Regions from separate parts of the Paraburkholderia sp. D1E genome, predicted to be linked through region 1. Evidence: riboswitches for the same ligand, from Rfam matches in the RefSeq annotation. Region 1 holds a riboswitch; the other holds the start of a gene.
The links. Region 1 has a riboswitch for glycine ahead of ACUN0E_RS14170 (D-amino acid dehydrogenase). Riboswitches for the same ligand answer to the same signal wherever they lie in the genome.
Positions count from the first base shown of each region.

Region 1 (14,996 bases):
CGACTATCTGTTCGTCCCGCCCTACGCAGCCATCACGGTATTCAATAGCGCCGACCTGGTCCTGCTGGTTTCCTATCCGCTGGTGACGCTGTTCGTCATCATGCTGATCGAACGCCTGCGCCGCTCGCAGTTTCGTGCGGAACTGATCGCATCGGTTGCGCAGTCGCGCTATGAAATGCTGCTGCGTCACGACAACGAACGCATGCTCGCGCGCCGTGCCGTCGATGAAACGCATCGACTGCTGCGCCATCTTTCGCATCATCACAAGACCTTTATTTTCATTCAGGCGCTCGAGCGCAACGCGCTGCAACCGGCCGACGACCTCAAACCGCAAGGCGCGTTACCGCGTCTGCCTAACGAAATTGCGCCTGGCCCGCGCTTTGCCGATGTCGATCCCGAAGACATTCAACGGCTCAGCAAAGCACTGTGGCCCGGGAGCCACCGCGTGCGCCTGAAAAGCGGCGACGGTGTGTCGAAGTTGACCGAGTGCGTGTGCGAACGGTTCACCACTCATGCCGGCGAGTTTCTCGTGCTGCGGATCGGAGTCTGATCCATGAGCCAACCAACGAGTCTCTTCTTACCCGGCGACGACCATGCCGTACTGATGTTGCACGGCCTGTCGAGTTCGCCGCTCGAATTACGCTTTCTCGCCCGCTATCTGAACGCCGAGGGCTTCACCACCTGCGCGCCGGTCCTGCCGGGCTACAGCGCAGGCTCGAAAGAAGCGGCGATGGAGGCATGGCTCGAGGCCGCCGTGCGCGAGTACGACGCGCTGGCCGCGCGCTTTGCACGTGTCTCAATCTGTGGGCTATCGATCGGCGCGGCGCTAGCGCTGGCGCTGGCGCATCGCCGTCCCGGGGCGCAGTCGCTCGTGCTGTTGTCGCTGACACTCTCATACGACGGCTGGGCGATCCCCTGGTATCGCTTCCTGCTCAACTGGGCGTACTTCACGCCACTGCGCAAGCGCTGGCGCTACCGCGAGGAAGCGCCGTTCGGCCTGCGCAACGTAGCGCTCCGGGCGAAGATCGCCCGTGCGATGCAGCGCAGCGACTTCAGCGAAGTCGGGCCGTCCACGATCTCATTGCCCGCCTTGCACCAGGCGAGCCGCCTCGCCACGAGCGTGCGTACGCAGGTGCGCGACATCAAGACCGATTGTCTGATTGTCCACGCGATCGACGACGAGACATCGAGCCCCCGCAATGCCCGCTTTGTCGCCGCGAATATCGGCGCTGCCTTCTTACGCACAATCTGGCTGGATGATTCGTACCACATGATTACGTCGGACAACGAACGCGAAATCGTCGCGCGCGAAACCGCGCTATTTTTGCGCGAGAGCGAAGCCGCCCACAGCGGCGACGACAGCGGCAAGCAACAGGTCGTCTCGAAGGCTTTGGCGCGACGCCTCAGGCAGCTCGCGGCGCTTGGCAAGGAGCGCGCGTGACGGTGCATACCACGCCCAGATTCAGCAAACCGGCGAGCGTGCCGCTGCGCACCCCATTCAGATTCGGCAAATCCGCACACATGTCACTGCTGCTCGCCGCTGCGCTGGGCCTTTGCACAGCGCGTGCTGCGTATGCGGACGATGCAAGTTCGACCGCGACGACCGACGCAAGCGCGGACGCGGCCACCGACAGCAAGTGGAAAATTGGCGTAGGCCCAGGCGTGGTGATCACGCCCACGTACCCGGGATCGCGACAATTGAAGGTATTCCCGTTCCCTGCGCTGGACATCTCTTACGACGACCGGATTTTCTCGCAAGGCCCTGACGTGCTTGGCGTCAACGTGCTGCGCAGTCCCGCCTATCATGTGGGCGCTGCTCTCAGTTTCGATTTCCAGACTCGCAAGGAGTCTGACGATCCGCGGCTGCATGGGCTTGGCAACGTGTATGGCGGCCCCAAGCTGAAGCTGTTCGCGGACTACACGTGGTGGGCGTTTACCGGCTCGGTGGCGCTGTACCAGGATATCGCCGGGCATCACCAGGGGACCACGGTCAGCACGGATTTCGTGGCTTCTGCACCGGTTGGCGGCTGGTTGTTCTCGGTGGGCCCGGGGTTCACCTGGGCGAACGGGACTTACACGCGGACGTTTTTCGGCGTCTCAGATCAGCAGAGTTCGGCTTCGGGATTGCCCACGTATAGCACCAGTGCCGGTGTGCGGGACATCCATATGAACGCCATCGTGTCTTACGACTTTTCAAAGCACTGGAATGGCTCGGTTTCCGCTACTTTCGGACGACTGGAGCACGACGCGGCGAATAGCCCGATTACCGAAAAAAGGTTCGAGCTGAATACGCTCGCTTCGGTGAACTACAAGTTTTAGTTTTTGGCTTTTTGCGCGCCCTTAGCGCACAAAAAGCCAGTAGCGTTTCAGTCTCCGGCGCCCAGCTCTTCAACTTCGATTCCCAACTCCCCGGCCATGCGCCGCACCACCACCTGAAGCCGGCTCAGTTCATCGGCGAGCCGCTTCTGTTCGGCTTTCAACGCCTCGAACGCCGACAGCGGCACAACCTCATCTTCCCCGCCGGGCGGTGCCAGCTCACTCGCGCTGACTTCGCCGCATAGCAGATGCGTCCAGCGATTTTCGCGCTCGCCCGGTGTCCGGGCCAGCTTCACCACCCGCGAGGGATCCCCGTCGGCCAGTTCATCGAGAAACGCCTCCACCGACGAAATGTCAGCGAACCCATGCAAGCGCGCGCTGTTCAAGCGCAGCTCAGCCGCAGTTTGCGGGCCGCGCAGCAACAGAGTAGTCAGTAGCGCTGCCGACTGACTCGGCAATCCCAACACCCGGTTCATGTTGTGCTCGAAACGCGGCACACGGCTGCTGCTGCCCTCCATCACCAGGCTCAGGCGCTTCAATCCGTCGACGGCAGTCAGCACCTCCGCCTCGGTCGCATTTATCACCGGCGCACGGCCAGTTTTCTGGTTGCAGCCCAAGGTCAGCGCGTTCAGAGAAAGTGGATAACTGTCCGGCACCGTGTGCTGCTTTTCGACGAGCACGCCGAGTACGCGCCCTTCAAGCAAGGTCAAAGCGCGGATGGAGGGACGGGAAACAGCGTCGGGAGTGGAGTTCATAGAGGAAGTCGCGGCATGCGCCGCCAGGTCTCGTGGAGGGTGTGCCTTACCGTTGCACAGCCGGGCGGCAGGTTTTAGTTTGTGGGCCCTATGATAAACGCCCCAGCCGCTCGCGGTGTACGAATCTCCGCAATGACGAGGCGCATCCCAAACGCGCCCGCATCCGTCCCGGCGCATTTTTGTTTTGTTGACATGTTCCCATATTAGAGATAATTTCCCGGATATGGAAAATTCACTCCCAGACGACAACGCCATCGACCGCCGCATCGCCCAGCGCCTGCGAGGGCTGCGTGCCGAGCGCAACTGGTCGCTCGACGATCTGGCGAAGCTCAGCAACGTCAGCCGCGCCACCCTGTCGCGCCTCGAAAACGCTGCCGTGAGCCCAACGGCGAGCGTGCTGGGCAAACTTTGCGTCGCCTACGGTTTGCCGATGTCGCGCCTCATGCATATGGTCGAAGAAGACTTCGCGCCGCTGGTGCCGCGCGAGGCGCAGGCGGTCTGGACCGACGCGAGCGTCGGCTTCCGGCGCCGCTCGGTGTCGCCGCCGGCTCAAGCGCTGAGCGGCGAGGCGCTGGAGTGCGAACTCGATGCCGGCGCACGCATCACTTACGACGCGTCGCCGAGAGCGGGCCTCGAACATCATCTGATCCTGCTCGAAGGGCAATTGCAGATCACCGTCGACGGCCGAAGCCACGATCTGCGTCCCGGCGACTGCGTGCGCTATCAGTTGTTCGGCCCCAGCACGTTCGTCACGCCCGCGCACAGCGCGGCGCGCTACATCCTCTTCATCGTCTGAGTGCGAGCCAACATGAGCGCCACCGCCATCACAACCTTTTCCGCCGACGACCTCGTGCGTCATCTGCCCGAACTCGGCGCGCTGCTGCGTGCCTGCGTCCACGACGGCGCCAGTGTCGGATTTGTATTGCCCTATAGCGTTGAAGAGAGTGAGGCGTTCTGGCGCGACAAAGTGCTGCCGTCGCTGCGCGCGGGCGCGCTTGTGCTGTTCGTCGCTCGTCACGGCGAATCAATCGCCGGAACCGTGCAACTGGATTACGACACGATGCCGAATCAGCGTCATCGCGCGGAGGTGCGCAAGCTGCTGGTGCACCTCGCGTTTCGCCGCCAGGGCATCGCCAAAGCGCTGATGATGGAACTGGAACACCGTGCGCAGCAGTTGCAACGCAGCCTGCTGACGCTCGATACGCGTACGGGCGACAAGGCGGAGCCGCTCTATGCCGCGCTGGGTTATCAGACGGCCGGTGTGATCCCGCAGTTTTGCCGCGACACGCAGGAGGAGCGGCTTGATTCGACCACCATCATGTACAAGACGCTCAGCGCGTAACGCTGACTGGCCGCCCGTGACGCACGCTCAAGATGAGCGATACGCCACCAGGCAGCCCGTCGTGCAGACTCAGCCGAGTCTTCAAGCCGTGGTTTAACGGCGCGAATCGAACGCGATCCGCACAGCCAGACCGGCGAGCACGGTGCCCATCAGCCACCGTTGCACGAGCAGCCATACCGGCCGGCCGGCGAGAAATCCGGCGATCGAACCCGCCATGCTCGCAATCAGCGCGTTGATCGTGACGGCGATAACAATCTGCACGCAGCCGAGCGCGATCGACTGCCTGAGCACGCTGCCGTGCGCCGGTGAAATGAATTGCGGCAGCAACGACAGATACATCACCGCGATCTTCGGATTGGCGAGGTTGGTGACGAGGCCCATGGTGAACAGCTTGCGGCGGCTGTCGTGCGGCAGGTCGCGCACCTGGAACGGTGAGCGGCCACCCGGCTTGACCGCCTGCCATGCCAGATACAGCAGATAAAGCGCGCCGCCGAAACGCAACGCGTCGTACGCATAGGGCACCGTCAATAGAAGCGCGGTGATGCCGAACGCTGCGCAAAACATGTAGAACACGTAGCCGAGCGCGACGCCGCCGAGCGACACGAGCCCGGCCCGCCGCCCCTGGCAAAGCGATCGCGAGATCAGATAAATCATGTTCGGGCCGGGCGTGAGCACCATGCCGAGCGAGACCAGGGCGAAGGCGAGCATCGTTGTGACAGCGGGCACGGCGGTCTCCTGTGTGAGTTGAAAATCGAAGTCGGGCAGTGCCGCTAAATATAGCCGATGTCGCCGATTCAGGCCTTAAACCCACACACGAAAAGTCCCTATACGCAGTTGAACGGGGTTCATTGCACATCGCGATTGCGCTTACACGCGCGGCTCGCTGCGCCGCTTACGCGGTGTCGCGATTGGCGGGCGACGCGCGCCGTGCTCCGCATCACGGCGCGCGATTCACTGCGGTACGGCCAGGCGAGATCAGCTGAGATACGTCTCCACGAGTTTGACCCAGTAGCTCGCGCCGAGGCTGATGATGCGGTCGTTGAAATCGTACTTGGGGTTGTGCACCATGCAACCGCCCCACTCGCCCACGCCGTTGCCGATCACGACGTAGCAGCCCGGCACCGCATCGGACATCCATGCGAAGTCTTCGCTGCCCATCATGCCTTTGGTGTCGGTCAGCACGTTCTCGGCGCCGACCAGATCGGTGATCACATCACGCGCAAGCGCGGTTGGCGTCTCGGCATTGACGACCACCGGCACGAGGCGTTTGTAGTCGATCGAGGCTTCCACACCGAAGCTTTGCGCCTGCAGCGTGACGATTTCATGCACGCGTTTTTCGATCCGCTCGCGCATCTCGGGGTTGGTCGAACGCATGTTCAGCAGAAGCTTCACCGTTTCGGGGATCACGTTGTGGGTCGCGCCCGCATGAATTCCGCCGATGCTCACCACGCCCACTTCGGAGGCCGGCAGATTGCGCGAGACAATAGTCTGCAGCGCCATGATCAGCGAGCCGGCCGCGACGATCGGATCGCGTGCCTTGTCCGGCATTGCGCCGTGGCCGCCCACGCCTGTCAGCGTGACCGTGGCGACGTCCGAGGCGGCCGTCACGCCGCCCGTCTTCACGACGAACTGACCGACCGGAATGCCCGGGCCGTTGTGCAGCGCGTAGACCGAGTCGCACGGAAAGCGCTCGAACAGACCCTCTTCAATCATGCGGCGCGCGCCGCACAGGTTTTCTTCGTCGGGCTGGAAGATCAGGTTGAGCGTGCCGTCGAAGTCGCGGCTCGTCGCCAGATGCCTTGCGGCGGCCAGCAGGATCGCGGTGTGGCCGTCGTGGCCGCAGGCGTGCATCTTGCCAGGAATCCGGCTTGCGTAGGGCAGATGCGTCTGCTCGTGAATCGGCAAGGCATCCATGTCCGCGCGAATGCCGATCCTGCGCGTGCCGTTGCCCAGTTTCAGTTGCCCGACCACACCCGTGCCGCCGATGCCGGTATGCACGTCGTAGCCCCACTCTTTCAGCAAGCCGGCCACCAGTTCCGCTGTATTGACGACGTCGAAGCCTGTTTCCGGATGCGCGTGAATCTGGCGGCGCAGATCGACAAAGGTCTGTTCGTCGGCGACCACGTCCTTGATCAGTTTGGCCGATTGCAGTTCCGCTTCAACGATTTGTGCTTCAAGCATGCGATGTTCTCCTGTTAGTTCTGGTGGTCCTGCCAGCCGTCTCTGATGATGGGCTGCGCTGCATTTAATTGAAATCTCTGGCCGGTGCGCTCAGTCGGCGCGGCGCTCTTTCAACGCCGCCAGTGCGCCGAGCGACACCGCGCTGCACGCGACCATGTACCAGGCCGGCGACATGGGATTGCCGGTCGTGCTGATGAGCCACGTCACGATGAATTGCGCGAATCCGCCGAATACCGACACGCCGATGCTGTACACCATCGAAAAACCCGTGGCCCGCACATGTTTCGGAAAGCCTTCCATGAGAATGAGAAAAACCGAGCTGGAAGCGGCCGCGAGACAGCTAACCAGCGCGGCGATCACCGTCAGCGCGACGCCGAGTTGCGCGGTGTGGTTGAGCAGCCAGAACGCCGGATAGATCAACACGGCGCCGAGCAGTGTGGCGCCGACGACCAGCGGCTTGCGACGCGGCAGGCGATCCGACAGCAGACCTGCGAGCGGCGAACCAATCAGCAAGACCGCGCCCGCCACGCAACCCGATAGAAACGCGGTGCCCGGCGGCATATGCAGCACGCGGATCAGATAGGTCGGCATATAGAACACGACGATGTACATCGATGCCGTGCCGCCGACCATCATGAGAACACCGACGCACACTTGCCGCAGATGACGCGCCATCACCTCACGAAACGCGCTGCTTTCACGCGCCGTGGCATGGTGCGTTTCATCCAGCGCGCGGCGGATATACATCCCGACCGGGCCGATCAGCAAACCGCAAAGGAACGGAATGCGCCAGCCCCAGCTTTCCAGATCGGCAGGCGCGAGGAAATGCGACAGCAGAAAACCGCTCAGCGCGCCGACCAGCGCCGCCGCACCCTGGCTCGCCAGTTGCCAGCCAACCAGAAAACCGCGTGTGGACCGCACGCCCGACTCCATCAGCAACGTGGTCGACGCGCCGATCTCGCCGCCTGCCGAGAAGCCTTGCAGCAATCGGCCGAGCACGATCAGGAGCGGTGCGAACAGGCCGATCTGCGCATAAGTGGGCGCAAGGCCGATGATTGCCGTGCCGAGCGCCATCAGCGCGATGGTCAGCGTCATCGCCGCTTTACGACCGGCCCGGTCCGCGTAGTTACCGATCAGGATGCCGCCCAGCGGCCGCATCACGAAACCAATGCCGAAGGTGGCGACCGCCATCAGCAGCGAGCCGAAAGCCGTATGCGACGGAAAAAACAGCTTGCCGATCAGGACCGCGAAGAAGCTGTAGATCGTGAAGTCGAACATCTCCAGCCCGTTGCCCAGCGTGGTCGCGGCGATCAGCGCGAACTTCGAGGCGCGTGGCTGAGCGGACGACTGATCCGACAACGGAGCGAGCCCCTGAACCGGCCCCTGAGACACCGCGTCGACTGACGCGGGTTGCAGCGAGGTGTGCAGATTTGCCATGACGATTCCGATGACTCCGGTGGAAGGGGCTGCGTCGCCTTGCGGCCGACGTCAACCGAACAGTGCGGTCGTCAATTTCCGAGCGCAAATCGTTTGTTTTTATAGCTATCACTTTTATTTATCCCCACACTGGAGGCTGCGGCGGCATACAGCCGAGGCACCCTTCGAGTGGATTCGACGATGAAACTTCACCAATTGCGCTCATTGATCGCCGTCGCGGAGAACGGCAGCATCCACGAGGCGTCGCGTGCGCTGCACGTCACGCAGCCGGCCGTGAGCAAGGCGCTGTCCGATCTGGAGGCGGAACTCGGCGCGCCGATGTTCGTGCGCTCAGCCAAGGGCACGCAACTCACGCCGTACGGACAAAGCCTGATTCGCCACGCGCGCGCGATCGAACAGGAACTGCGCCATGCACACGAGGACATCTCCACGCTGCTCGGCATCGCGCGCGGCACCGTGACGGTGGGCGTCACGCCGGTGACGTCTGCCGGGCCGTTTGCTGAGGCGTTGCGGGAGTTTTCACGGGTTTATCCGCAGGTCACCATTAACGTGTTCGAATTGCGTCCGCCGCAGATCCAGGAAGGCCTCGCGGACGGCTCGATCGATTTCGGCCTGGTCTCGCGCATCGGTCAGCCGACCGACACGCGTTTCCACTGGGAGACGCTCTACACCATCGCCACGACGCTGGGCGTGCGCACCGGCCATCCGCTGCGCGGCACGCATTCTCTGCAGGGGCTCGCCCAGGCGGCATGGCTTAGCTGGGACGCGCTCGACGATTCAACGAGCCTGATCGGCACGCTGTTCGGCAGCCAGGACATCGCGCCGCCGAAAAACGTGCTGCGTTGCACGTCGACGTCGCTATACCTGGAGATGGCCAGCACCACCGACCGCATCAGCCTGTGGTCGGAACTGCCGTTCCATACGGCGCCGTACAAGGGACTGCTGCGCAAGATCGGTCTGACCGAACCGCTGCCGGACATGACGATCGGCTTGATCTGCCGGGATATCGATCTGACCACCACCGTCGCTGCAACGCTAATCGAGATGATTCGCACTGCCTGTACCGCGTTCTCGGGGGTGTACCAGCGCGCCGGTGCGACGCCGGGGCGGCGGGCGCAGGAGCCCAGGGTGCGTCCGTGAGCATGGCCTGGTGGCGGCTGCGGGAATTGAACGCCCCACGGTGAACATGCCGACGCCTCGGACCCAGGCGCCGTAGGCGCGACCGTGAGCCCAGCGTGGGCGCGCCTACGTGGATGGGCCTTTTCAGCGTGCCGTGCACAGCTCCCGGCAGGGCCGATCGGGCGTCGCATTGCAGGAAACACTTGCGGTGAAGTTTTTTGCCCGGTATTGTCGAGCCGTTCTGCAATGCAGCGCGGGAGAGATCGTCAGAGGATTGTGACGACGCCGACGGAGCAACCGCCCCGGAAACTCTCAGGCAAAAGGACCGCGCAGCTGGAACATCTGGAGAGCGGCGCCGTGCGCGCCCACCGAAGGGGATTCCCTGCATACCGCCTAAATTGCGCGCGTATGCTCACGGGAAGAAACTCTCAGGTACATGGACAGATGGGGCATCGACGCCGGTTTCGACACGAAATCGACACCGGTGATGCTCAACTACTCTGGATCATGTCATGTCACGAATCGCCATTATCGGCGCCGGCATTACCGGCGTCACGACTGCTCACGCCCTGGCGCAGCGCGGCCACCACGTTACGGTGTTCGAACGTCATCGCTATGCGGCGATGGAGACCTCGTTCGCCAACGGCGGCCAGTTGTCGGCCAGCAATGCCGAAGTCTGGAACAGCGCGGCCACCGTGCTGAAAGGCTTGCGCTGGATGCTCACGCGCGACGCCCCGCTACTGCTCAATCCGATGCCCACGTGGCACAAGTATTCGTGGATGGGTGAATTTCTACGGCAGATTCCGCACTACCGTGCGAACACCGTCGAAACGGTGCGGCTCGCGATTGCTGCGCGTGAGCATCTGTTTTCGATTGCCGAGCGCGAAGGGATCGATTTCGATCTGGAGCGGCGCGGTATTTTGCACATCTATAAGACGCGCAAGGAATTCGATTCGGCGAGCAAGGTGAATGCGTTGCTGCGCGAAGGTGGACTGGACCGGAATCCGGTAACGGCGAGTGAGTTGCATGCGATCGAGCCGACGATAAAGGGCGAGTTTTACGGCGGCTTTTTTACACCTTCCGATTCCACCGGCGATATTCACAAGTTCACCCGCGGCCTGGCGGACGCCTGCGTGCGACACGGTGTGGAGTTTCACTACGATGCCGAGATCGCGGCGATCGAGCAGCCGGCTGAAGGACAGTTTTCCCTGACGGTTAATCTCGAGGGCGAGTCACAGCGCTTTGCCTTTGAGCGGATCGTCGTGTGCGCCGGCGTGAAGAGCCGCGATTTTGCGGCGATGCTTGGCGATCATGTGAATATCTATCCGGTTAAGGGTTATTCGATCACCGTTTGTCTCGATGATGAAGTGAGTCAACAGAACGCGCCATGGGTCAGTTTGCTTGACGACAGTGCGAAGATCGTCACCAGCCGGCTTGGCGTGGATCGGTTCCGGGTTGCGGGGACCGCGGAGATCAATGGGTTCAATCGGGATATCCGGTCGGATCGCATTGCGCCTTTGGTCGACTGGACTCGACAGTATTTTCCTGAGGTGTCGACTTCGAAGGTGATTCCATGGGCTGGATTGAGGCCTATGCTGCCGAGTATGTTGCCGAAGGTGGGGCGCGGGAAACGGCGCGGCGTTTTTTATAACACCGGGCATGGGCATCTGGGGTGGACGTTGTCGGCGGCTACTGCGCAGGTTGTGGCGGGGGCTGTTCAATAAGGGTTGGTTGCCTGCGGGGCGCTTTGGTCGTCTGGTTGCCTGCTGCGTTGGCCTTTCCTTGAATTCTTATTGGTTTATTAGCGTCGCCCCTGTGCGGGGCAGGCACCTACTTTTCTTTGCCTGCTGCAAAGAAAAGTAGGCAAAAGAAAGCAGCTCACACCGCTAGCTTATAAGCGGGTCCCCCGCGCAGTCGCGGTAGTGGTCCATCTGGAATCTGTGTCTTCGCACACTCGGCGCTGGTGACAAAGGAGTCGTCAGCTCCCACTCCGCACTGCGTGCGTCGCGGACGGGTCCGCCTCGGAAACCATGGGGCTTCGGTTGCGCGTTTAGGGGGCCGTCAGCTTCGACTCGGTGAGGTGCTCGATGAAGCCTGATCGCAAAACATTGTTTAGAACTATCTGCAGCGCTTTCGCGATGGTCCAGGCAGGGCTGCCCTGCCTGGATGCTTATCCGGAGTGAAGCGCCGCCAGGGCAAAACCCGCTGCATCTGCTAGTGTTCTCTAATCGGTGTCCCTCTCGATGGAATCTTCATGACCAGATCCCGCCACACCACGCGCAGAAACGCAGGCACGCGCCTCTCCGATAAACAGATCGCCGTAGAAGCTGCACGGCGCCTGGCCTGGGATGCCGCCGTGCCCCCCAATACCCTGCAAGTCAAAGTCTCACACGGGCGCATCACCCTGCTCGGCATCCTTCCACATGAACAGCAACGAATTGCTGCACTCGAAGACGTCTCCCGTTTGTTCGGTGTCACCGGTGTTTCCGATCACTCCACGATCAAGGCAAATTAGCATCAACCCGCCTGCAATAGCCTCCTGCAATGCCTCGCAATCTGCTTTTCTTCCTCAGTGTGAATCGCCCTCACCTTGCTCGCCGGATCACCTTCCGCTAGCCCCAAAAACGCAAGCCCCTCGCACACGCGTCTGCGAATCTCCTCACTGTGTTCGCCAATGCCACCCGTGAACACCAGCAAATCGATCCCGCCCAGTAAAGCCGCGTAAGCACCAATCGTTTTGCGCACAGCAGTAGCAAACGCCTCCAGCGCCAGCGATGCATTCGCATCGCCTGCCGCGGCGCGCTTCTCCAGCGCCTGCATATCGCTCTCGCCATCGGCGTAACCGGCCAGGCCGCTCTGGCGATTCAACAGCGTCTCCAGCGCGTTGGCATCGAGCTTCTCCACGCGCATCAGATACAGCAGCACGCCCGGGTCAAGGTCGCCGCTGCGCGTGCCCATCGGCACGCCGCCGGTCGGCGTTAATCCCATCGATGTATCAACGGATTTGCCGTCCTGCAACGCACATAAACTCGAACCGTTACCCAGGTGAGCGAATACCGCACGCGGCGGCAATTCGGCGCCGAGCCGCTTCACCAGCGATTCATACGACAGCCCATGAAAGCCATAACGAATCACTCCCGCATCCACATAGCGGCGCGGCAACGCAAGCTGCGCCGCGCGCGGCGGTAGCGTCGCGTGAAAGGCGGTATCGAAGCAGGCGAATTGCTGCGCATCGCTGAAAATCTTCGTTGCCTCGTCGATCAGCGCCAGCGCCGGGGGAATATGCAAAGGCGCGAAGTGCACGGCGTCCTGCAAACGCTGCCGGACTTCAGGCGTCAATCGCAGATGCGTTCGCAAATGCGGGCCGCCATGCACCACGCGATGCCCCACCGCCGTAGGCCGCTCGTGCTTCTGTTGCGCCAGTACGCGCGAGAGCTTCTGCAACGCGTCGGTCTGCGACTGCATCACATGCTCCTGTTGCACCAGCACGCGGCCGTCGGGCGACTTGATGCGCAGGCTGCCGTCGTCCCGTCCAATACCTTCGGCGCTGCCCTCCAGCAGCAATGCTTCGTCACCGCCGGAGTGCGTAAACAGCCCGAATTTCAGCGACGACGACCCGCTGTTCAGCACCAGAATCGTCGGGGGCTGCGTCGGGTCGCCGGTCTTCTCATGAGTCTCCATGGCACGCTCCGCCTAACCCTTCCACGTCCAGTTGCGGATCTCTTCCTTATCGATGCCTTCGGCATGCGCATAAGCAAGATGCTCGATGATCTGCCCGCGCAGCCACTCTTTCACGTGATCGCCAACGCCGCGCAGCGCCGGCACGCGATCGATCACATCGATAGCCAGCGAGAAACGGTCGACCTGGTTGATGATCGCCAGTTCGAGCGGCGTGTTGATGTTGCCTTTCTCGTGGTAGCCGTGCACATGCAGATTGTCGTGATTGGTACGGTTGTACGTCAGCTTGTGCACCAGCGACGCGTACGAGTGGAAGTTGAAGATCACCGGCTTGCCGGTGGTGAACAGCGAATCGAAATCGCGGCTGGACAGGCCGTGCGGATGCGCATGCTCAGGCATCAGGCGGAACAGATCGACCACGTTGACGAAGCGGATTTTCAACTCAGGAAAGCGCTCCTTCAGAATCTGCACGGCGGCGAGCGCTTCCATTGTCGCGATGTCGCCCGCGCACGCCATCACCACGTCCGGTTCGACGCCCTGATCCGTCGACGCCCAATCCCAGATGCCAATGCCCTTGGTGCAATGCGTGACGGCCGATTCCATGTCGAGATACTGCAGATGCGGCTGCTTGTCGGCGACGATCACATTGACGTAGTCGCGCGAACGCAAGCAATGATCGGCGACGCTCAACAGACAATTCGCATCTGGAGGCAGGTAAATACGCACCACGTCGGGGCTCTTGTTGGTGACAACATCGAGAAAGCCCGGGTCCTGGTGCGTGAAGCCGTTGTGATCCTGGCGCCACACCAGCGACGTGATCAGCAGGTTGATCGACGGCACCGGTTGCCGCCAGCCGAGATCGCGCTTTGCTTTCTCCAGCCACTTGGCGTGCTGGTTGAACATCGAATCGATCACGTGGACGAACGCTTCATAGGTAGCGAAAAGTCCATGACGCCCGGTCAGCACGTACCCTTCGAACCAGCCTTCAAGCGTGTGTTCGCTCAGCATCTCCATCACGCGGCCGTCCACGGCGAGTTCGCCGCCGTCGGCGTCGCTTGCCATGGTTTCGGCCAGCCAGGTTTTCTCCGAGGCCTCGTAGATGGCCGTCAGCTTGTTGCTGGCGGTTTCGTCGGGGCCGAATACGCGGAAGTTCGTCATGTTCTTGCGCATCACGTCGCGCAGAAACGTGCCGAGCACCTCAGTGGGCGACGTGTAGGAGCCGCCGGGGTTTTTTACGGCCACCGCGTAGTCGCGAAACGCCGGCATGTCGAGCGTTTTACACAGCATGCCGCCATTCGCATGCGGATTGGCGCTGATGCGCCGCGTGCCGACGGGCGCCAGTTCGCGCAGCTCTTCGACCAGACGCCCTGCTTCATCGAATAGCGACTCCGGTTCATAACTGCGCAGCCAGCTCTCGACGAGCTTCAGACTCCTGCTATTGGTGACCGGATCGAGCACCGGGACCTGGTGCGCGCGCCACGAGCCTTCCACTTGATGGCCGTCGACTTCTTTCGGGCCGGTCCAGCCTTTCGGCGAACGCAGCACGATCATCGGCCAGCGCGGCCGCGTTGCGTCATTGGCCTCGCGTGCATGCTGCTGGATCGCGCGGATTTCGCCGATACATTGTTCAAGCGTCGCGGCCATCTGCTGGTGCATGGTGTCAGGATCGTCGCCTTCGACGAAATACGGCTTGTGGCCGTAGCCGGTCAGCAAGGCGTCGAGTTCCTCGCGGGGAATGCGCGCGAGGATCGTCGGGTTGGCGATCTTGTAGCCGTTCAGATGCAGAACCGGCAGCACCGCGCCATCGCGAATCGGGTTGAGGAATTTGTTCGAGTGCCATGACGTGGCGAGCGGGCCAGTTTCCGCCTCGCCGTCGCCGATCATTACCGCGACGATCAGATCGGGATTGTCGAACGCTGCGCCGTAGCCGTGCGACAGGCTATAGCCGAGTTCGCCGCCTTCGTGAATCGAGCCGGGCGTTTCAGGCGTGCAATGCGAACCGATGCCGCCGGGAAACGAGAACTGCCGGAAAAAGCGCCGCATGCCGGCTTCGTCTTCGCTGCGGTCGGGATAGATTTCCGAGTAGTGGCCTTCGAGGTAGCAGTGGGCCAGCGTAGCAGGCGCGCCATGGCCCGGGCCGGCGATATAGATCACGTCCAGATCGAGCT
Region 1 covers NZ_JBQYMB010000001.1:3,133,030-3,148,025, forward strand. The annotation lists gene ACUN0E_RS14120 (DUF4118 domain-containing protein) at 1-550, shown strand, start outside; gene ACUN0E_RS14125 (alpha/beta hydrolase) at 554-1,441, shown strand; gene ACUN0E_RS14130 (MipA/OmpV family protein) at 1,522-2,319, shown strand; gene ACUN0E_RS14135 (YceH family protein) at 2,367-3,071, opposite strand; gene ACUN0E_RS14140 (helix-turn-helix domain-containing protein) at 3,295-3,867, shown strand; gene ACUN0E_RS14145 (GNAT family N-acetyltransferase) at 3,880-4,413, shown strand; gene ACUN0E_RS14150 (LysE family translocator) at 4,507-5,139, opposite strand; gene ACUN0E_RS14155 (M20 aminoacylase family protein) at 5,389-6,594, opposite strand; gene ACUN0E_RS14160 (MFS transporter) at 6,685-8,031, opposite strand; gene ACUN0E_RS14165 (LysR family transcriptional regulator) at 8,212-9,171, shown strand; glycine riboswitch at 9,395-9,488, shown strand; gene ACUN0E_RS14170 (D-amino acid dehydrogenase) at 9,663-10,874, shown strand; gene ACUN0E_RS14175 (BON domain-containing protein) at 11,405-11,665, shown strand; gene ACUN0E_RS14180 (acetate/propionate family kinase) at 11,668-12,831, opposite strand; gene ACUN0E_RS14185 (phosphoketolase family protein) at 12,844-14,996, opposite strand, start outside.

Region 2 (14,996 bases), 6.2 Mb from region 1:
CGCGCGGCGGCACCAGCCCGGACGACTACAGCGACTTCGAAATCGCCCGTGCGGTGGTTTACATGGCGAACAATGCCGGCGCGAGTTTCCCTGAACCGGCGCAACCGGCAGCGGGTGCGGCAGCAGCAGCCTCGGGCGCTGCCGCTGCGGCGCCAGCAGGCGCTTCGGACGCAGGAGCCGCACAGGCTGCCGCCGCGATGGCGGCCATGGCAAGCGTGCCGCAAGCGGCCGCACCGGCAGCAGGCGGCACGCAAAGCGCGGACGCCTCGCAAGCCGGCAAGGCGCTGTATCAGCAGGTTTGCCAGGCGTGTCACGCGGCCGGCGTGCTGAACGCGCCGAAGTTCGGCGACAAGGAAGCCTGGGCAGCGCGTCTGAAAGACCCAATCGACACGGTCTACAACTACGCACTGCATGGCAAGGGCGCGATGCCGCCCAAAGGCGGTTCCACTGCTTCCGACGCAGACGTAAAGGCCGCCGTCGATTACATGGTGAGCGCGGCGAAATAAGCCGCTTCCGGGATCGCCTCCGGCAGTTGTCGCAAAACGCAAAATCCCTGCACCGTCACAGCACGGGCAGGGATTTTTTCATTCAAGGCTTCTGCAACAGCGCCTTCAAACTCGCAAGCCGGTCTTTCGGCGACATCGGCGCTTCTTCGGGCGTCGGCGGCGGAGCGTCGTCGAGCAGCATCTCGGGGATGAAGCGCGACGGCTCGCACACCACCGTTTCACGCGCCCGCTTGCGCTTCTTGCACCAGTTCAGATGCAGGCTGCGCTGCGCACGCGTGATCGCAACGTACATCAGACGGCGCTCTTCCTCGATGCGCTCGTCGTCGATCGGCTCGTCGTCGGGGCCGCCACGGTGCGGCATGATGCCTTCTTCGACGCCCACCAGAAACACGTGCGGATACTCCAGCCCCTTCGACGCGTGCACGGTCGAGAGCCGTACCGCGTCAGGATCTTCTTCGCGGCCTTCGAGCATCGACATCAGCGCCACAGTCTGGATCAGGCCGAGCAGATTCTTGCCGGTGTCGCCGAGGCCGTCGGCGGTATCGTAGCCGGTTGCTTCGCTATTCCCTGAGCCCTCGGGCTCAGCCTTGGTGCCCTTGCGCTTCAACCATTCCATGAATTCGAGCACGTTCTGCCACTTGGACTGCGCCTGACGTTCGTCGAAGGCATCGTACAGATAGGCTTCGTAGTGAATCGCGTCCATCAACTCGTCGAGCAGCGGGCCGGCGGCATCCTTCTCGGCGCGGTCGGTGAGACGCTGCATGAAGTCGCAGAACACGCGCATCGGTTCGATCTGGCGCGGCGACAGGCGCGCCTCGATGCCGCCCATGTAGACTGCTTCGAAGAGCGACACCTTCGCCTGGCCCGCGAACGAGCCGAGCGCTTCGAGCGTCGTATTGCCGACGCCGCGGCGCGGCGTGGTGATCGCGCGGATGAACGCGGGGTCGTCATTCGCGTTGGCGATCAGGCGCAGATACGCGCAGATATCCTTGATCTCGGCTTTGTCGAAGAACGACTGGCCGCCCGACAGCACATACGGGATCCGTTCACGACGCAGAACCTGCTCGAAAATGCGCGCCTGGAAGTTGCCGCGATACAGGATCGCGTAGTCGCGGAAATTCGCACGCCGCTCGAACTTGTGCGCGGACAGGCGGAACACGACGGACTCGGCCTCGTGCTCTTCATCGTTGCAAGGCGTGACGGTGATCGTGTCGCCCATGCCGTGTTCGGACCACAGCTTCTTTTCGAACAGCTTCGGATTGTTCGCGATGACGTTGTTCGCGGCGGTGAGAATGCGCACCGTCGAACGGTAATTCTGCTCGAGCTTCACCAGATGAAGCTTGGGGAAATCCTTGCCGAGCTGCGCGAGATTTTCCAGTGTCGCGCCGCGCCAGCCGTAGATCGCCTGGTCGTCGTCACCCACCGCGGTGAACGCGGCGCGCGGGCCGGCGAGTTGCTTGAGCAGCTCGTACTGGCACGCGTTGGTGTCCTGATACTCGTCGATCAGCAGATAGCGCAGCTTGTTCTGCCAGCGGTCGCGCACCGGCTCGTTCTTCGCGAACAGTTCGGCGGGCAGACGGATCAGGTCGTCGAAATCGACAGCCTGATAGGCATGCAGCGTCGCCACGTAGTTGCGATAGACGATCGCGGCCTGATGTTCATCTTCGTTCGCGGCAATCGAGATCGCCTCTTCCGGCATGATCATGCCGTTCTTCCACAGCGAGATGATCGACTGGATCTTGCGGATGAAGCCCTTGTCCGTCGAGCCGACCTGTTCCTGGATCATGCCGAAGCAGTCGTCCGAATCCATGATCGAGAACTGCGGCTTGAGGCCGACGTGTTCCGCTTCCTGTCGCAGAATCTGCACGCCGAGCGAGTGGAAGGTGCAGACCGTCAACTGGTTGACGGGCACTTTGCGGCCTTCCTTGCCGGGCGTCGTGAGCGTCTTGCCTTCGAGCAGCTTGCCCACGCGCTCGCGCATTTCCAACGCGGCCTTGTTCGTGAACGTGACGGCGGCGATGTGGCGCGGCTCGAAGCCTTTGGCCTCGATCAGGTGGGCGATTTTCTGCGTGATCACGCGCGTCTTGCCGCTGCCTGCGCCGGCGAGCACGAGACACGGACCGTCAAGATAACGGACCGCTTCATTTTGAGCGGGGTTCAGGCCTGCGGACATCGTCAGTGGATGGGTAATGCGGTTGAGGGCGCTTGGGTGCGGAATCGCGAGACCGAAGGCCCGGGGGCATGCTGCACGGGGCGGGCGGCTGGCGCGCGTGCCTCAGTCTGAGGGGCGTTCCGGCACGCTACGATCCGCGCGAGAGGAGCGATGTTAACACGGATGCCCGAAGCGGATGCCGTGACAGACGCCGCTGTCGGACGGCCAGGAAAGGGGGCCGCAAGGGCGGCTCGCCCGACGACAAAAACGCGGTTGCCCCGGTCGTGGCCGCAACTGCCGTCCGAGCGCCGCCAAACAGGCGCCGCCGACAAACGCCTGCGACGATGCTGACAGTCCGCCTTCGGGACATGCCACAATTACGCTGTTGCGCGCCGTCGCCGCGGTGGCAAAGCGGCGCGCCGTTTTTGCAGGAAGACACGCATGTCCGCATCGCTGAAGATTGGATTGATGGGTTACGGTTTTGCTGGTGCGACCTTTCATGCGCCGGTGATCGAGCACTGCGGGCGAGCCAGCATCGCAGCCATCGCGACGAGCCAGCCCGAGCACGCGCTGGCCGATTACCCGCACGCAAAGGTGGTGGCCGATCTCGACGCCCTGCTGGCGCTCGACGAAATCGACTGCGTCGTCATCGCGACGCCCAACGACACGCACTTCGACCTGGCGCGCCGCGCGCTGGAAGCGGGCAAGCACGTGGTGGTCGACAAACCGGTCACGCTCACCGCCGCCGACGCCCACACGCTCGCCAACATTGCACTGGCTCGCAGCAAGCGGTTCGTCCCCTTTCACAACCGCCGCTGGGACGGTGATTTTCTGACCGTGCGGGACCTGCTCGCCGGCAGAGAGTTGGGGCGCGTCACGCAATACGAATCGCATTTCGACCGTTTCCGGCCGGAGGTTCGGCAGCGTTGGCGCGAGGAGGCTTCGCGCGGTGGCGGTTTGCTATTCGACCTTGGACCGCACCTGATCGATCAGGCATTGGCGTTGTTCGGCGAACCGCAGACCGTGTCCGCGACCGTTCGGACGCATCGCGACCAGGCCAGCGCGCCGGACTACGTGCACATTCAACTGGGGTACGGTGAGTTCGAAGTGGTGTTGCATGCAAGCGCGTTGACTGCGCTTGTCGCACCGAGGTTTGCGATCCACGGCACGCAGGGCAGCTATGTGAAACACGGGCTCGATACGCAGGAAGATCAGTTGAAAGCCGGCTTGCGGCCTGGCGATGACGGGTTCGGCGCCGGCAATGCGGCGGGGGTACTGCGTGTGATCCAAGGCGATCAGGAAGTGGAGCGGGAAGTGCCTACGCGCAACGGAGAATACGTCGGCTTTTATATTGCCTTGGCCGACGCCATTCAGAACGGCGTGAAATTTCCGGTCAGCGCTCAGGACGCGGTCGACGTGATGACGATTATCGAGCTGGCCGCCAGGAGTTCGGAAGAAGGCACCCGGCTACCGTTTGAGCGTATTCGCTAAATTTTGCCTAAGGGGCGCTTTCTCGCTATCTGGCGGCGGCACACTGGCAATGCCACCGCCCAAGGCAAAAAGCCTGACAACCCCGAAAGGAACATAACGTTACAAATAACCCCGTGTTCGCGGTCAGCGCGAATCCCCGGCAATCCGTTGCTACCCCAGTAGCACCACAAAACGACAACGACTTCCGGAGAGTCCATGCCACGTATCGTCCGCGCAGTAGCAGCATGCGCATTGCTCAGCTCCCTGGCCGCCTGCGTGGTGGCCCCCCAGCAACCCGCGCCGGCACCGCGCCCGAACCCGCAGCAGATCGCGGACCAGCGCCTGAACCAGGTTAACGGCCGTATCGACAACCTGAGCCGCCGCATCGACGTTCGCGTCAACCAAGGCTACTACCCGCCCCCACAAGGCGGCGCGCTGCATCACCGCCTCGACGTGATCCGTCAGGAAGCTCATGACATGGCGGCGCAACACGGCGGCGGCCTGTCCGGCGACGAACAGCGCGTGCTGAATCAGGAACTGGACAACGCGGCGCACGCCATCGGCGAATAAATCGGCGAACAATCGCGCCGGTTCAGGCACTGAAGCAAAGAAGCGCGGGCATCACGTCCCGCGCTTTTTTTGACATTCGCGATCCCCCAGCGGCACCCCCATGCCCCTTACGGGCCTTTATTTGACAAGCCCCCGACCCTCGCGTACATTCGCCGCACGCGTCGGGAGAGCGTGCTGGCAGCAGAAAATCGCAGGCCGCGCCGCCGAAGGGGCACACCCGCAAACTCTCAGGCAAAAGGACCGACCGCGTCGAAAAACCCGCGCCCAGGCAACATCAAGGCACCGGTTTTTCGCACTCTGGAGAGCGGCAGTAGCCATCTGCGCCGCGTACATCGAACGTACGTCGAGCAGATTCCGGCAAGCTGCCCACCGAAGGGGCGCGCGTTTCACCGTAGCGATCACGGCTTCACCATCGCACGGCGGCGCAATCTCTCAGGTATCGAGGACAGAGGGGCCATGCAACGCAATCGCTCGCAGCCAGCAGGCCGCGAGGCGTAGCGCCGCGTGGCCTTTTTTGTTTCGCGAGATGCCCGAGGCCCCATGACCGAACTCAAACACACCCCGCTCAACGCCACCCATCGTGCGTTCAACGCCCGCATGGTCGATTTTGGCGGCTGGGACATGCCCGTCAACTACGGCTCGCAGATCGACGAACACCGCGCCGTGCGCACCGACGCCGGCATGTTCGACGTCTCGCACATGTGCGTCGTCGATTTTACCGGCGAGCGCGTGCGCGCCTTCTTCGAATACGCGCTGGCGAATAACGTCGCCAAGCTGCAAACGCCGGGCCGTGCGCTCTACTCCTGTCTGCTGAACCCGAATGGCGGCGTGATCGACGATCTGATCGTCTATTACTTCGGCGAAGATCACTTCCGCGTGGTCGTCAACGCCGGCACCGCCGATAAAGATATCGCCTGGTTCGGCCAGCTCAACGCCGAAGGCAGCTTCGGCCTGACCATCACGCCGCGCCGCGATTACGCGATCGTCGCCGTGCAAGGCCCGAACGCCCGCGAAAAAGTCTGGCAAACCGTGCCGGCCGCGCGCGCCGCCACTGAAGCATTGAAGCCGTTCAATGCAGCGCGCGTCGACGACACGCCGTTCGGCGAACTCACCGTTGCCCGCACCGGCTACACCGGTGAAGACGGCTTCGAAATCATCGTTCCGGCGGATCACGTCGAAGCGCTGTGGAACGCGCTGCAAGCACAAGGCGTGCGGCCCGCCGGTCTCGGCGCGCGCGATACGCTGCGTCTCGAAGCCGGCATGAACCTGTACGGCCAGGATATGGACGACAACGTCTCGCCGCTCGACGCCGGCCTCGCCTGGACCGTCGATCTGACCTCGCCACGCGAATTCGTCGGTAAGGGCAAGCTCGAAGCCGACGGCTCGCAGGCCGCGTTCGTCGGTCTGATCCTGCTGAAGGAAAACGGCAAGGCAGCGGGCGTGCTGCGCGCTCACCAGAAAGTCGTCACGCCGCAGGGCGTTGGCGAAATCACCAGCGGCACTTTTTCACCCACGATGCAGGAATCGATCGCCTTTGCGCGCGTGCCGAAAGGCGTGCAGCCGGGCGACACCGTTCATGTCCAGATTCGTGACAAAAACGTTCCCGCAAGCGTGGTAAAACTGCCGTTCGTGCGCAACGGCAAGGTGCTCGCAGTTTAAGCAGCCGGCGCGCGCGTCTAACTTTTTAAGTCACTACCGAATCACACCGCATAGGAGCATCCGATGAGCATCCCGGCCGATCTGAAATACACCGAATCGCACGAGTGGGTCCGCACCGAAGCGGACGGCACGCTGACGGTCGGCATCACCGACCATGCGCAAGAAGCGCTCGGCGACATCGTCTTCTTCGAAGTCCAGGAACTGGGCAAGACCGTCAACGCTGGGGACACCGTCGCCGTGATCGAATCGGTGAAGGCCGCTTCCGATATCTACGCGCCGGTTTCGGGCGAAATCATCGAAGCGAATCCGGCCGTCACCGATACGCCGGATGGCGTCAACAGCGCGCCGTACGACAACTGGCTCTTCAAGATCAAGCCGGCCGCGGACGCATCGCTGGACCGCCTGATCGACGCGGACGCATATTCGAAAGCGATCGGCGCCTGATTCATCGCAAGTTGCACCATTACGTTTAAACCCGACAGGCGCGGCGCGTCCGATTCAATCGTCGAACGGACGCCCGCACCGGCAGGAACAACCTCATGAAGCTCGAACACCCGGATCGTCTGATGAACCGCACTCCTCTCTCGCTCGCCGCGCTCGAAGTGCATGACGCCTTCGCTGAACGGCACATCGGCCCGGATTCGGCCGACCAGCATGCGATGCTCGAAGCCCTCGGCTTCGCGTCGCGCGCCGCGCTGATCGACGCCGTCATTCCGAAGACGATCCGCCGCACCGAAACGCTGCCGCTCGGCCCCTTCGCCCAGCCGAAGAGCGAAGCGGAAGCGCTCGCCGCGTTGCGTGAGCTGGCGGACAAGAACCAGGTGTTCCGCTCGTACATCGGGCAGGGCTATTACAACGCGCACACCCCGGCGGTGATCCTGCGTAACGTGCTGGAAAATCCGGCGTGGTACACCGCGTACACGCCGTATCAGCCGGAAATCTCGCAGGGCCGTCTGGAAGCGCTGCTGAACTTCCAGCAGATGATCGTCGACCTCACCGGTCTGGCGATCTCGAACGCATCGCTGCTCGACGAAGCCACCGCCGCCGCCGAAGCGATGACGCTGCTGCAACGCGTCGGTAAACCGAAATCGAACGTGTTTTACGTCGCCGACGACGTGCTGCCGCAAACCATCGAAGTGGTGAAGACACGCGCCACGCCGGTCGGCATCGAAGTTAAAGTAGGCCCGGCTGCGGACGCCGCGACCGCGAATGCGTTCGGCGTGCTGCTGCAATACCCGGGCGTGAACGGCGATGTGCGCGACTACCGCGCACTTGCCGATGCGATCCACGCAGCGGGCGGCCACGTGGTGGTCGCCGCCGACCTGCTCGCGCTGACCGTGCTCACGCCGCCGGGCGAATGGGGCGCGGACGTGGCCGTCGGCAATACGCAGCGTTTCGGCGTGCCGGTTGGTTTCGGCGGCCCGCACGCGGCTTACCTCGCCGTGCGCGACGAATTCAAGCGTCAGATGCCGGGCCGTCTCGTCGGCGTCACCGTCGACGCGCAAGGCAATCCGGCGCTGCGTCTCGCGCTGCAAACACGTGAGCAACATATCCGCCGCGAGAAGGCGACCTCGAACGTGTGCACCGCGCAAGCGCTGCTCGCGATCATGGCCAGCATGTACGCGGTCTATCACGGCCCACACGGCCTGAAGACGATCGCGCTGCGTGTGAACCGCATCGCGGCGTTGCTGGCTGAAGGCGCGAAGCAACTCGGCTATACGCTCGTCAACGAAACCTTCTTCGATACGCTCACTTTCGAAGCCGGCGCGCGCACACAAGCGCTGCATGACGCCGCGAAGGCGAAGCGCATCAACCTGCGCCGTGTCAGCGACACGCAAGTCGGCCTGTCGATCGACGAAACCACGACGCGCCGTGACCTCGCCGATCTGCTCGCCCTCTTCGCAGAAGCAGCAGGCGCCAAAGACGTGCCGCAAGTCGACGCACTCGACGCAGCCCTTGCCGCGTCGAACACCGCGTCGGTACCCGCCGCGCTTGAACGCACCAGCGCGTACCTCACGCACCACGTGTTCAATCGTCACCATTCTGAAACGGAAATGCTGCGCTATCTGCGCAGCCTGTCCGACAAGGACCTCGCGCTCGATCGCTCGATGATCCCGCTCGGCTCGTGCACGATGAAGCTGAACGCGACGTCGGAAATGTTGCCGGTCACGTGGCCCGAATTCGGCCAGATCCATCCGTTCGCGCCGGCTGAGCAAACCCTCGGCTACCGCGAAATGATCGATCAGCTCGAAGAGATGCTGGTCGCGGCAACTGGCTATGCAGCGGTATCGCTGCAACCGAACGCCGGCTCGCAGGGCGAGTACGCCGGTCTGTTGATCATCCACGCTTACCACGCGTCGCGCGGCGAAGCACATCGCAACGTCTGCCTGATCCCCGCTTCGGCGCACGGCACGAACCCGGCGTCGGCGCAAATGGCCGGCATGCAGGTGGTCGTCGTGGCTTGCGACACGCAAGGCAACGTCGATATCGAAGACCTGAAGAAGAAGGCGGATCAGCACGCCGACAAGCTCGCGGCAATCATGATCACGTACCCGTCCACGCACGGCGTGTTCGAGGCGAACGTCCGCGAAATCTGCGAGATCGTGCATGCGCACGGCGGTCAGGTCTACGTGGACGGCGCGAACATGAACGCAATGGTCGGCCTGTGCGCGCCGGGCCAGTTCGGCGGCGATGTCTCGCACCTGAACCTGCACAAGACCTTCTGTATTCCGCACGGCGGCGGCGGACCGGGCGTCGGTCCGGTCGCAGTCGGCGCGCATCTCGCGCAATTCCTGCCAAATCAGATTTCGTCGGGCTATGAGCGCGCGCCGAACGGTATCGGCGCCGTGTCGGGCGCACCGTACGGTTCCGCGTCGATCCTGCCGATTTCGTGGATGTACATCGCGATGATGGGCGCGAAGAACCTCACGGCTGCCACCGAAACCGCGATCCTCAACGCGAACTACGTCGCGAACAAACTCGCGCCGCATTATCCGGTGCTGTACTCGGGCCCGGGCGGACTGGTTGCGCACGAATGCATTCTCGACCTGCGCCCGATCAAGGAAACCAGTGGCATTACTGTCGACGACGTCGCCAAGCGCCTCGCCGACTACGGCTTCCACGCACCGACCATGAGCTTCCCGGTGCCGGGCACGCTGATGGTCGAGCCGACCGAATCGGAGTCGAAGGAAGAACTCGACCGCTTCATCGAAGCGATGATCGCGATCCGCGAGGAAATTCGCGCTGTGGAAGAAGGTCGCTCGGACCGCGAAGACAATCCGCTGAAACACGCACCGCATACGGCAGCGGTAGTCATCGCGAACGACTGGAAGCATGCGTATGCGCGCGAAACCGCCGCGTATCCGCTGCCCACGCTGATCGCGAAGAAGTACTGGCCGCCGGTCGGCCGAGCGGACAATGTGTACGGCGACCGCAATCTGTTCTGCTCCTGCGTGCCGATAGCCGATTACGAGTAAGCATGGCCTTGACCGCGCATCGCCTGAAGGTTGTAAGCAGGCGTTGCGCGGTTCTGTCGCTTGTGTCCGCAAACGGCTAACATCACACACCGAATCAGCCTAACGAGGAGTTTCGCATGGCGCGAAAGGTGCGATTGATGCAAAGCCGGACCGGAGCAAGGCGAGTCCAGACGTGGCAGCAGACTTGCACACTGTTGTTAGCAGGCGCAGCCGTGCTGCTGCCGCTGCGGCAGGCGCACGCCGCAATGAATTTTTGTGCAGCGCCCGCGCTGCAAACCAGCGAGCGCACGAATGCCGATCCAGGGGTCAAAGCACTGGTGAGCAATGTGCAGGCACATCTGAACGACCCGCCGCATGCGCTGGCGAAACTGCATACCGAAGGCACGCTGCCGCACGAAGGCATTTACGATCAAAGCGTCGAGGCGGAGAAGGATCTCGATCTGCTGCGTGACGCCGCGCTCGCATGGCGCGCAACGAGCGACGACCGTTATCTGAAGCTGGTCGACCGCTTGCTGTATGCGTGGGTCACGACTTATCAACCCAGTTTCAATCCGATCGACGAAACCCATTTCGAAGGCCTCATCCTCGCCTACGACATGACCGCGAGCGCGTTACCGGTGAAGACACGCAATGCATCGATGGCGTTCCTGACGAAGCTCGCGAACGGCTACATCGGGCAGATCGATGCACAGCCGCGCCCGCTCAAGGGCACGTTTAAGAACAACTGGCAAAGCCACCGGATCAAACTGATCTCGATGGCCGCGTTCACGCTAGATAACCGCAAGATGATCAATGCGGCGCAGCGCCTGTTCGACGAGCATATCGGCGACAACATCGCGCCGGACGGCTCGACATTCGACTTCGGCGAACGCGACGCGCTGCACTACGTCACCTACGACCTGCAGCCGCTCGTGATCGCTGCGCTCGCCGCGCGCCGCCACAACCGCAACTGGTTGCCGGAGAAGGGGACGAACGGCGCCTCGCTGGCAGTCGCACTGAACTGGCTCACGCCGTACGCGGACGGCAGCAAGACGCATGAAGAATTCGTGCATTCGAACGTTCCGTTCGATGCCAGACGTCGCGAGGCCGGTTTGCCTGGCTATTCGGGTCAATGGGACCCGAAAAACGCGACGGAACTGTTTCACCTGGCGGCGCGTCTCGACGGACGCTATACGCCGATCGCGCTGCAGCTCGCACCGACGCCACCCGCGTGGCTCGCCGTGTGTTTGCCGCTGCCGGCGCGCTAAACTAACTTTTATCAGCAGGGAGCAGTAAATGGCAGTCAGCGTGTTCGATCTCTTCAAAATCGGCATTGGTCCGTCCAGTTCGCATACGGTTGGGCCGATGCGCGCGGCACTGATGTTCGCGCAAGGGCTCGACCGCGACGGGCTGCTTAAGGCGACGGCGTCGGTGAAAGTGGATCTGTACGGTTCGCTCGGCGCGACCGGCAAGGGGCACGGCACCGATCGCGGCGTGATGCTCGGTTTGATGGGCGATGCGCCCGACACGGTCGATCCCGACACGATCGTGCAACGGCTTGAAGCAGTTAAGGCGTCGCGCAAGCTCGCCTTGCTCGGCACGCACGACGTACCGGTCGTCCAGAAAGATCACATTTCGTTTTATCGCCAGGCGCTGTCCGAGCATCCGAACGGCCTGATACTGCGTGCGTTCGATGCGCAGGGCGAGACGCTGCGCGAGTCGACGTATCTGTCGGTGGGCGGCGGTTTTGTGGTGACGGCGGGCGCGCCGAACACGAAGGTGCTAAGCGCCGTCGAACAATTGCCGCATTCGTTTCGCAGCGGCAACGAATTGCTCGAACTGTGCGATTCGACCGGCAAGAGCATCGCGCAACTGATGTGGGAAAACGAACGCGTCTGGCGTACGGAAGAGGAGATACGTTCCGGCTTGCTGAAGATCTGGAACGTGATGCAGTCCTGCGTGTCACGCGGTTGCGGCATCAACAATCCGGGTGCAGACGGTAACTTGCCCGGCCCGTTCCAGGTGAAGCGCCGTGCGCCGCAGTTGTACCGCGCGTTGTCGGGTAATCCTGAGCTGGCGCTACGCGATCCGTTGTCGATGGTCGACTGGATCAATCTCTACGCCATTGCCGTGAATGAAGAAAACGCCGCGGGCGGGCGCGTGGTCACCGCGCCGACCAATGGCGCGGCCGGCATCATCCCCGCCGTGCTGCATTATTACACGCGCTTCATGCCGGGTTCGAACGAGCAAGGCGTGATCGACTTCCTGTTGACGGCAGCGGCGATCGGCATTCTGTACAAGCTGAATGCGTCGATTTCAGGCGCGGAAGTGGGGTGCCAGGGCGAAGTCGGCGTGGCCTGTTCGATGGCCGCGGCCGCGCTCGCGGCGGTGATGGGCGGCACGCCTGCTCAAGTCGAGAACGCTGCTGAGATCGGCATGGAACATAACCTCGGGCTGACATGCGATCCGGTCGGCGGGATGGTGCAGATTCCGTGTATCGAACGCAACGCGATGGGCTCGGTAAAAGCCGTGAATGCCGCGCGAATGGCCCTACGCGGTGACGGCACCCACTACGTGTCGCTGGACTCTGTAATCAAGACGATGATGCAGACCGGCGCGGATATGAAGACGAAGTACAAGGAAACGTCGCGCGGTGGACTAGCGGTGAATATTGTGGAATGTTGAGAAACGCAAACCCGATGCGGCAACGACTCAACTGTACCGGTCGTACCCATCGCAACGCATGGAGGCTTCATCGCAATGCCGCTCGCTTCTGAATCTTCTCCCGCCGCCCAAACCACGGGCGCGCGCCTCGTCGTCGATGCCTTGCTGACACACGGCGTCGAGCGTGTTTTCTGTGTACCCGGCGAGAGTTTTCTCGCCGTGCTCGATTCGCTACACGACGAAACCGACCGCATCCAGACCGTGGTCTGCCGGCATGAAGCGGCGGCCGCGAACATGGCCGAAGCAGTCGGCAAATTGACCGGGCGTCCGGGCGTCGCCATCGTCACGCGCGGACCGGGCGCGACGCATGCATCGATCGGCGTGCACACCGCGTTTCAGGACTCCACGCCGATGATCCTGCTAATCGGTCAATGCGCGCGCGAGCATCTCGACCGCGAGGCCTTCCAGGAAATCGACTACCGGCGCATGTTCGGGCAGATGGCCAAGTGGGTCGCGCAAATCGACGATCCGAAGCGCATTCCCGAATATCTGAGCCATGCGTTTCACACGGCGACGTCGGGGCGGCCAGGGCCGGTCGTGTTGTCGTTGCCGGAAGATGTGTTGAGCGATGCGTGCGACCTTGTTGCCGGCGCGCCTGCATTCAAGCGAGTCGCGGCGTCGCCGTCTGCTGGGCAGATCGAGCAGCTGCGCCAGTTGCTCGAAGGCGCACAACGTCCGATGGTGATCGCCGGCGGCAGTGGCTGGACACCCGCTGCATGCGCGGACTTCCAGCGCTTCGTGGAGAACTGGCAATTGCCGGTCGGCCTCGCGTTCCGCTTCCAGGACACACTCGACAATGAGCATCCAAACTATGCCGGCGATGTCGGACTCGGCATCAATCCCGCGCTTGCTCAACGTATCCGCGATGCGGACCTGCTGCTGACACTTGGACCGCGTCTGGGCGAAGCCACGACGAACGGCTACACGCTGCTCGACATTCCGAAAACGAAGCAAACGTTGGTGCACGTCCATCAAGGCGCGGAAGAACTAGGCCGCGTGTACGCAGCCGATTTGCCGATCGTGTCCGGCATGCCGGAACTGGCAGCGCTGCTTGCCCAACTAAAGCCTTCTTCTGACAAGCCCGCATGGGCGGGCACGGCGCAAGACGCACATAGCGCCTATCTTGACTGGCGCAAACCTCGCCAGATTCCTGGCGACGTGCAAATGGGCGAAGTGATCCAGCAGTTGCGCGCACATCTACCGGAAGACGCGATCCTCACCAACGGTGCGGGCAATTACGCGACGTGGCTGCATCGGCATTTCTCGTATCGGCATTTCCGCTCGCAACTTGCGCCGACCAGTGGTGCGATGGGTTATGGCGTACCAGCGGCGATCGCGGCGAAGTCGATGTATCCGCAACGTGCAGTGGTCGCATTAGCCGGCGACGGCTGTTTCATGATGTCCGCACAAGAACTCGCGACGGCGATGCAGTACGACCTGCATGTGATCTTTATCGTCGTGAACAACAACCACTTCGGCACGATCCGCATGCATCAGGAACGGCACTATCCGAATCGCGTGCACGGTACCGGTCTCACGAATCCGGACTTCGCCGCGTTCGCGAGGTCGTTCGGCGCGCACGGCGAGACGGTCGAGCACACAGAAGATTTCCTGCCGGCTTTGCGGCGCGCCATGGAAGCACCGTGCGCGGCGCTCATCGAGATCCGGATGCCGCAGGAGGCGAGCACGCCAGGCGCGACGTTGGAGCAGATTCGGGAGCAGGGGCGGAAGCTGCGAGGGGAATGAGCCGTGCAGCGTGGTGCGTGCGAGGATCTGCTTGATCGCACGAACGCCGCGATCAAGCAGACTTCACCAACCACCAACGCCCACACGCTCCAAGAATCAGTAGCATCAGCGCCACCACGTCGACGATCACAACGCGCCCGAGATGCATATTCAAATGCCCCGTCGACCATGCCAGCCACAAAAACGCGCAAATGCTGATGGCGCCCGCGGCGAACCCCACCGGCTGCATCGCCGCGTTGAACGCCGAATAGATCAGAAACGCGCCGAGTAACCCAAACAACACCGCACGGTGGCGCATGAGGACGGCAAGATTGGGTTCCTCGACCGCGATACCGTAAAGACTCGCAAGGCGGCTCGCGCCGAGCGCCCCACTGAGCGGCAAAAGATGAATGACGCCGGCAAACACTAGCGATACGACAATGAGATACTTCATGGTTCGCCTCTGGTAGGTCAGCATGACGGGCATGCGCATACGGGAGCGCATGCCCGTCATGCGGCAAGCAGCGGCCTGCGCCACAGCTTGCCGAATCGTACTGGTGTCAGTTCGCGGCCCGTTGCAAGTCGGGTGCGTCGCCAGCGTCCGCTTCGAGCCACGCTGCGATCATGGGGCGCGCCGCTTTTCGGCTGATTGGGTGAAAAGCGAGACATCGGCTTGCCATAAGCAGCGTCATCATTTCACCATCGCGGATGAATGCGAGACCTCCGCCGAGCTCC
Region 2 covers NZ_JBQYMB010000001.1:9,360,793-9,375,788, reverse strand. The annotation lists gene ACUN0E_RS42045 (c-type cytochrome) at 1-506, shown strand, start outside; gene ACUN0E_RS42040 (UvrD-helicase domain-containing protein) at 589-2,679, opposite strand; gene ACUN0E_RS42035 (oxidoreductase) at 3,100-4,149, shown strand; gene ACUN0E_RS42030 (hypothetical protein) at 4,345-4,698, shown strand; glycine riboswitch at 4,851-4,951, shown strand; glycine riboswitch at 4,986-5,157, shown strand; gene gcvT (glycine cleavage system aminomethyltransferase GcvT) at 5,239-6,357, shown strand; gene gcvH (glycine cleavage system protein GcvH) at 6,421-6,801, shown strand; gene gcvP (aminomethyl-transferring glycine dehydrogenase) at 6,897-9,833, shown strand; gene ACUN0E_RS42010 (alginate lyase family protein) at 9,950-11,080, shown strand; gene ACUN0E_RS42005 (L-serine ammonia-lyase) at 11,109-12,497, shown strand; gene ACUN0E_RS42000 (thiamine pyrophosphate-binding protein) at 12,573-14,282, shown strand; gene ACUN0E_RS41995 (phosphopantetheine adenylyltransferase) at 14,335-14,715, opposite strand; gene ACUN0E_RS41990 (acyl-CoA dehydrogenase) at 14,822-14,996, opposite strand, start outside.
Region 2: linked by a shared signal. The riboswitch ahead of gcvT (glycine cleavage system aminomethyltransferase GcvT) and the one ahead of ACUN0E_RS14170 (D-amino acid dehydrogenase) in region 1 are both predicted to bind glycine.